DNA from 2 places in the Salinicoccus siamensis genome. Region 2 is predicted to be linked to the other one. Evidence: predicted binding sites of a transcription regulator. Region 2 holds the regulator's gene; the other holds the start of a gene.
The links. Region 2 encodes Rex, which represses fermentation and respiration genes when NADH is low (regulators of the CRP and FNR family bind a similar motif). Its sites were predicted from a motif close to TTGTGAAATATTTCACAA; they were not measured.
Positions count from the first base shown of each region.

Region 1: a site for Rex is predicted at 1,662-1,679, ahead of ahlS (AhlS family quorum-quenching N-acyl homoserine lactonase). Genes of this name have one in related genera too.

Region 1 is NZ_AP043765.1:177,694-181,119, reverse strand. It holds gene ACZ5LF_RS00940 (NupC/NupG family nucleoside CNT transporter) at 1-616, shown strand, start outside; gene ACZ5LF_RS00935 (metallophosphoesterase) at 751-1,566, shown strand; gene ahlS (AhlS family quorum-quenching N-acyl homoserine lactonase) at 1,718-2,566, shown strand; gene ACZ5LF_RS00925 (zinc-dependent alcohol dehydrogenase family protein) at 2,590-3,426, shown strand, end outside.
Region 2 is NZ_AP043765.1:451,170-454,595, forward strand. It holds gene ACZ5LF_RS02310 (ABC-F family ATP-binding cassette domain-containing protein) at 1-1,583, opposite strand, end outside; gene ACZ5LF_RS02315 (redox-sensing transcriptional repressor Rex) at 1,754-2,353, shown strand; gene ACZ5LF_RS02320 (twin-arginine translocase TatA/TatE family subunit) at 2,373-2,600, shown strand; gene tatC (twin-arginine translocase subunit TatC) at 2,650-3,405, shown strand; gene ACZ5LF_RS02330 (glycoside hydrolase family 32 protein) at 3,426-3,426, shown strand, end outside.

The DNA.
Region 1 (3,426 bases), 270 kb from region 2:
CGTGACGGCGATCGTCCTTAACCTGTTCGGTACTTACGTGATTGTGCACATCCTTAATCCATACGACGTAACCGACGCTGAAGACGAGGCCGATGTCGATGACAATCCAGACGCCGGCAAGTCATTCTTCCAGATCCTCGGCGACTACATCATGGATGGTGCCAAAGTTGCCATGACAGTTGCGGCCATGCTGATCGGTTATATCGCATTGATTGCGATTCTGAACCAGGTCTTCCTGCTCATCCCGGGCATGGAAATCACCTTCCAGGACGTACTCGGCTACATCTTCATGCCACTCGCATTCCTCATCGGAATCCCTTGGGCTGAAGCGCAGCAGGCAGGTAGCCTGATGGCGACGAAGCTCATTACCAACGAGTTCGTGGCAATGCTCGACTACACTGCGATTGCAGACGATTTCAGCAGAAAATCCCAGGCGATGATCTCAGTCTTCCTTGTATCATTCGCCAACTTCTCAAGTATCGGCATCATTGCAGGTTCTGTTAAGGGACTGCATGACGGAAGCGGCAATAAAGTCGCCACCTTCGGCCTGAAGCTCGTCTACGGGGCGTCACTCGTCAGTGTGCTGACAGCTGCGGTAGTCGGCATATTCGCTTAAATGACAATTTATATGCATACAAAAAACAGGCCATATGGCCTGTTTTTTTCATTTTTATAGATACCTTCAGTTGACTTTGCTTGATGAATTACCTGATACTGCCTATGAGATAAAAATTTGATGGAGCGATTAATATGAGAATAGGCGTCATTGCAGATCTGCATATCGATCGTAGGCAGACCCGCTATACAATCCAGGATTTTGAACATGTACTGACATGGGAAATCCACAAGCAGCAAATAGAACTGTTGCTCATAGCAGGCGATATCGCCAGCGATTACCGCATCACCCTTGAGTTCGTCTATACGCTTATGGACAAGACAGGAATCGATATCCGCTTCGTCCCCGGCAACCATGATTATTGGCAACCCGAAGCAGGCCATATATCCACCCCTGAAATCCATCAGCTCTATAAAGAAGAACCGACAAGCATGATAGATGCCCCGCTGATTATAGATGACCAGTGGGCCATCGTCGGCAACAGCGGCTGGTATGATTATTCCTACGCAGATCCACGGTTTTCCCGGGAAAAGATCGCGACGGGGAAATTCTCCGGCGGCACCTGGCAGGATAAAATCCGCGCCAACTGGTCGATGGACGACCCAGCGGTATCAAAAGCATTTGCACAATCCGCAAAACAGGACCTCGAGCGCGTCGGCAACCGCAACATCATCCTGATGACGCACGTCGTCACCCATCCACGGTTTGTAGTCCCTACACCCCACCGCCTATTCGACTTCTTCAACGCATTCATCGGCACATCCGACTTCGACCCACTCTACAAAGAATTCCCCATACGCTACAGCATCATGGGGCACGTCCACTTCCGCCACCAGATCACAGACGGCGGCATCCACTACATCTGCCCATGCCTCGGCTACCAGCGTGAATGGCGGACGGACGATTTGGCCACGGAAGTTGCCGATGCTTTGACGGTGATTGAGGTGTAGGGTGGATTAAAGCCCGTGATGACGAATAAGCAGAAAAGCATCATCCATCTACATAGATGGATGATGCTTTTTGTTTTCCAATCACTAATAGTTGTATTTGAAAACGTTTACAAATATAATTGGAGTACTATATGAAACTGGGGTGATATGTATGGCAAATGTAAATCAAGACAGACTCAAACTGTACGTTTTGGACAATGGAACCTTAAAGATGGATAAGAATCTGATGATCGCCAACTCCAATCAAGCCACGCTCGATAATCCCAACGCTCCGAACGAGATGATTGAATTCCCCATCTACACTGTCTTCATCGACCATCCCGAAGCAAAAATCCTTTTCGATACCGCCTGTAACCCGAACGCCATGGGGAAAGATGGCAGATGGATAGAGCAGACCCAGAAAGCCTTCCCCTACTCAGCAAGCGAAGAATGCTATCTCCCAAACAGGCTCGAGCAGATCAATGTAGACCCTAAAGAAGTCGATTATGTAGTCGCCTCCCACCTCCACCTCGACCACGCCGGTTGCCTAGAATATTTTACGAACGCTGTAGTGATCGTACATGACGATGAATTGAACGGTACGATGCAGACATATGCGAGAAATCAGAAGGAGGGAGCTTATATCTGGGCAGATATCGATGCCTGGATCAAGAATGACCTGACATGGAAGACCATAAAGTCTTATGAAGATAACCTCGAAATCGTCAAAGGCGTCAAAGTCTTGAATTTCGGCAGCGGCCACGCCTGGGGCATGATCGGTTTGGAAGTCGAAACAGGCGAACTCGGTACGCTTATCCTCGCATCTGATGCCATCTATACAAAAGAAAGCATGGAATCTCCAATCAAGCCGCCCGGCATCCTATATGATTCCATCGGATGGGCGCGCTCTGTTGAGAGGATCAAACGTATGGCAAAAGAGAAAGACGCTCAGATATGGTTCGGTCACGATGGTGATCAATTCGAAGGGTTCAGAAAATCCACCGAAGGATACTACGAATAAGCAATCTTTTAAAGGAGGATTACATGAAGATAAAAGCAGCAGTTCTGCATGAGATGGGGTTGTCTAAACCGTACGCCGAAAGCAAGCCGTTAAAAATTGAAACTCTGGAGTTGGATGAACCTACAAAAAATGAAATCCTCATTAAAATAGGAGCAGTCGGTCTATGCCATTCAGACTTATCCGTGATAAACGGAAGCCGCCCGAGACCGACTCCAATGGCACTGGGCCATGAAGCGGCCGGGGAAATCATGCAGGTCGGAGAAGATGTAACAGATCTTGAAGTCGGAGACCATGTCGTTTGCACCTTTGTACCAAGCTGTGGCTATTGCCTCCCTTGTAAGGAAGGGAGGCCTGCCCTTTGCGAAAATGGAGCAGCTTCCAACGAAAAGGGAGAAATGCTTGATGGGGGCAGAAGACTCCACAACGATGATGGAGAAGTGAATCATCACCTGGGTGTTTCAGGCTTTGCCACTCATGCGGTTGTATCAGCAAACTCTGTTGTAAAAGTCGATCCGAAGGTACCTTTAGAAGAAGTGGCCATTTTCGGGTGTGCCGTAATCACCGGTATTGGCGCAGTCATAAACACGGCCCAGATAAAACCGGGAAGCACGGTCGCCGTAATCGGACTTGGAGGCATTGGACTCAATGCTGTCATGGGGGCAAAACTGGCCGGTGCCGGCAAAATCATTGTCTTGGACATCAATCCAAACAAGTTTGATTTCGCCAAAAAATTAGGCGCCACCCATGTATTCGACTCTTCTGATGAAAATGTTGTGGAGGATATCAAAACCAGCACCTCAGGAGGAGTCGACTATGCATTCGAAACAGCCGGCGCCGTGCCGGCGATGGAAGTCGCCTAT
Region 2 (3,426 bases):
TAACTGTAGTCTCCGTTATATATCTCGGTGTGCTGATCGCCCATTTCTACGATTTTATTGGCAATGCGGTTGATGAAATAGCGATCATGCGAAACAAATAGTAGGGTGCCGGGGAAATTCTGCAGCGACTGCTCCAAGACTTCCTTGCTGTCGATATCCAAGTGGTTCGTTGGCTCATCAAGTATGAGCAGATTATTTTTTTCAAGCATCAATTTCGCCAACTGGATGCGGGCCTTTTCCCCGCCACTCAAATCATTGATTTGTTTCATGACCTCATCTTGGGTGAACAGGAAACGCCCCAACACTTTGCGGACATCACTTTCGTTCATGTTTGGGTATTCATGCCATAATTCTTCAAGAACGCTTCTCCCGGAAGTGAATTCTGCCTGCTTCTGGTCATAATAACCGATCGATACGTTGGCTCCGTAGATGATTTCCCCATCATGCCGTGATAATTTTTTGGCGATCGTCTTGACTAGGGTTGATTTTCCGATGCCATTTGGGCCAATGATTGCGAGACGGTCGCCTTTATCGATGTTCAGATTGATGTGACTATTCAAAGTCTCTTCATAACCGATGGCGAGATTTTTGATCCTGAGCACATCATTGCCACTTTCCCGTCTGATGTCGAATGAGAAGTCTGCACTTTTCGTGTCCATTCTAGGCATGTTTATACGTTCCATGCTCTCTAGCTTCTTCCGGCGGCTCTTCGCCATATTGCTTGTCGAAGCACGGGCAATGTTTTTCTCTACAAACGTTTCAAGCTCTTTAATCTCCTTCTGCTGGTGTTCAAAGGCCTTCATCTGCAGTGCATGGTTTTTTGCCTTTTCCTTTACATAACCTGAGTAGTCGGTGTGGTAAAGTGTGCCCCTATGCATCTCGACTTCATATATCTTGTCGACTGTACGGTCTAAGAAGTAGCGATCATGGCTGATTATGGCTATGGCGCCTGGGAAGCTGTTAAGATACTGCTCGAGCCATGCGACGGTATCCATATCCAAGTGGTTGGTCGGCTCATCAAGAAGGAGCAGATCAGGCTTGGAAAGGAGCATCTGTCCGAGCGCAAGGCGTGTCTTCTGGCCGCCGGAGAAAGCTTCTACGCTCCGATAGAGGTCCTCAGGCGCGAACCCGAGACCGGTCAGAACTGTCTTTACTTCTGAATCTATCGTATATCCGCCTTCAGCTTCGAAGATATTCTGCACTTTCTCGTATCTATCGAGTTGGGCTTGATAGTCTGCATCATCATAGTCATGTACAGCAAGCCATTCGGCAATCCTTTCCATTTCCTTTCCCGTCTCGAGCAGTCTCGAGAAAGGGCGCAGCATTTCCTCTCTGACATTATGAGTGGACTCGAGTGTCATCTGTTGTGTCAGATAACCTATTGAAATGCCTTTAGGACTGGTGATCTGGCCTTCATCAATACTCATCTCACCGGCCATCATCTTCATCAAAGTCGTTTTTCCGGCACCGTTCTTACCGACAATGCCGATTGTCTGTCCTGTTTTAATTTCCAGATTCATATTTTCAAAAATCATATCTGTACCGAAAGATTTTTTTACGTTTCCTAATTGCATCACTATCATCATAAATCCCTCACTTTCCTCAAGTTTACAATATATAACGTAAAAAAACGATGAAATCAGGTGACTCTTATGGCACCATAGGCGTGCAATTATGATATAATATATCAACAAAGTGCAATAGAAGAGGTGTACGAGATTTGAATAACAAAAAGAAAATCCCGAATGCAACGATGAAGCGCTTGCCCCTGTATTATAGATTCTTCAAAAACTCCGAAAAATCAGGGGTAGATCGGGTTTCTTCGCGGGAAATCAGTGAAGCACTGGATATAGATTCTGCAACAATTCGGCGTGATTTCTCCTATTTCGGTGAACTTGGCCGAAAAGGTTACGGATATAACGTCAAGAGCCTGTTGAAATTCTTTATGGAACATATCCAGGGTAACCAGAAGCGGAATGTGGCCATCATCGGTGCAGGTAACTTGGGTAGTGCATTATTGAACTATAAATTCAGCAACATAAATGATAGAATGAACATAGTTGCTGCATTTGACAATAACAGTAGCATCGTTGGAACAACAATCAATGATACTACAGTCCACCACTCGGATGAAATTGAAAAGATGGCTGAAGACCATGGTATAGATGTTGCGATTCTGACATTGCCTGCGGAAGTCAGCCAGGAGATGGCTGAACGTCTTGAAGCGGCCGGAATCAAAGGCATTCTTAATTTCACACCGATGAGGCTGGATGTAAGCGATGGAATCTATGTACACAATATAGATTTGAGTGTCGAATTGCAGGCACTGTTCTTTTATATGAAACATATCTAGGAGGGATACTGTGCTCGAAATGTTCATACCGACTACACTTATGGTAGTAACGCCAACGAGTATGATTGTAATTGCGGTTGTAGCGCTCATCATATTCGGACCTAAGAAACTGCCCCAATTCGGAAAAGCCATGGGCTCCACTTTGAAGGAATTCAAAGATGCAACAAAAGGCCTTGCTACAGATGATGACGACGACGAAGAAGAAGAGAAGAAGAAATCCCAGAAGAAAATCGAATCTGAAGTATAAAGGTCTTGAGGTGGCGGAAGCCGCCTTTTTTTAAAGAGGTGGAAAATCGATGAATGAATTGGAAAAGAAGGAAATCACTGAGCACCTTGATGAATTGCGCAAACGGCTTATGATCGTCATATACTTTTTTGCAGGCGCAATGCTGGTCGGGTTTTTCCTTTCCAAACCGTTAATATACCAGGTTCAGGAAGCACCGTGGACCGAATCCATACAGATGCACGCATTCCAAGTGACCGATCCGCTTAAAATATATCTGATGGTCATCATGATCATCGGTTTTGTAATCGTACTCCCGGTAATACTGTATCAGATATGGGCCTTTGTATCGCCGGGGCTCTACAGCAATGAGAGGAAGCTGACGCTATCCTACATTCCAATCGTCATGCTGCTTATGCTTCTTGGCATGGCTTTCAGCTACTTCATACTTGTACCATACATCATACAATTCACCTTTGAACTGTCAGAAGATATGGGAATAGAGACGACGATCGGCATCAATCAATATTTTGGTTTCCTGTTCAGGACAGTCCTGCCATTCGGTCTGATTTTCCAAATGCCGATACTGGTACTTTTCCTGACTCAGCTGGGGCTGCTGACTCCAATGTTTTTGAAGAAGAACAGAAAGTATGCCTATTTCATCCTGTTGGTTGTAGCAGCTTTGATTGCGCCACCTGATTTGATGACCCATATCATGTTGACGATCCCGATGATTGTCTTATACGAAATCAGCATCTATATTTCCAAAATCGGCTACCGTAGACATTTAAAGGCAGAGCAAAAGGCAATTGAAGAATCATTGGACTAAGATTTGGGAGGTTTTTTGAGA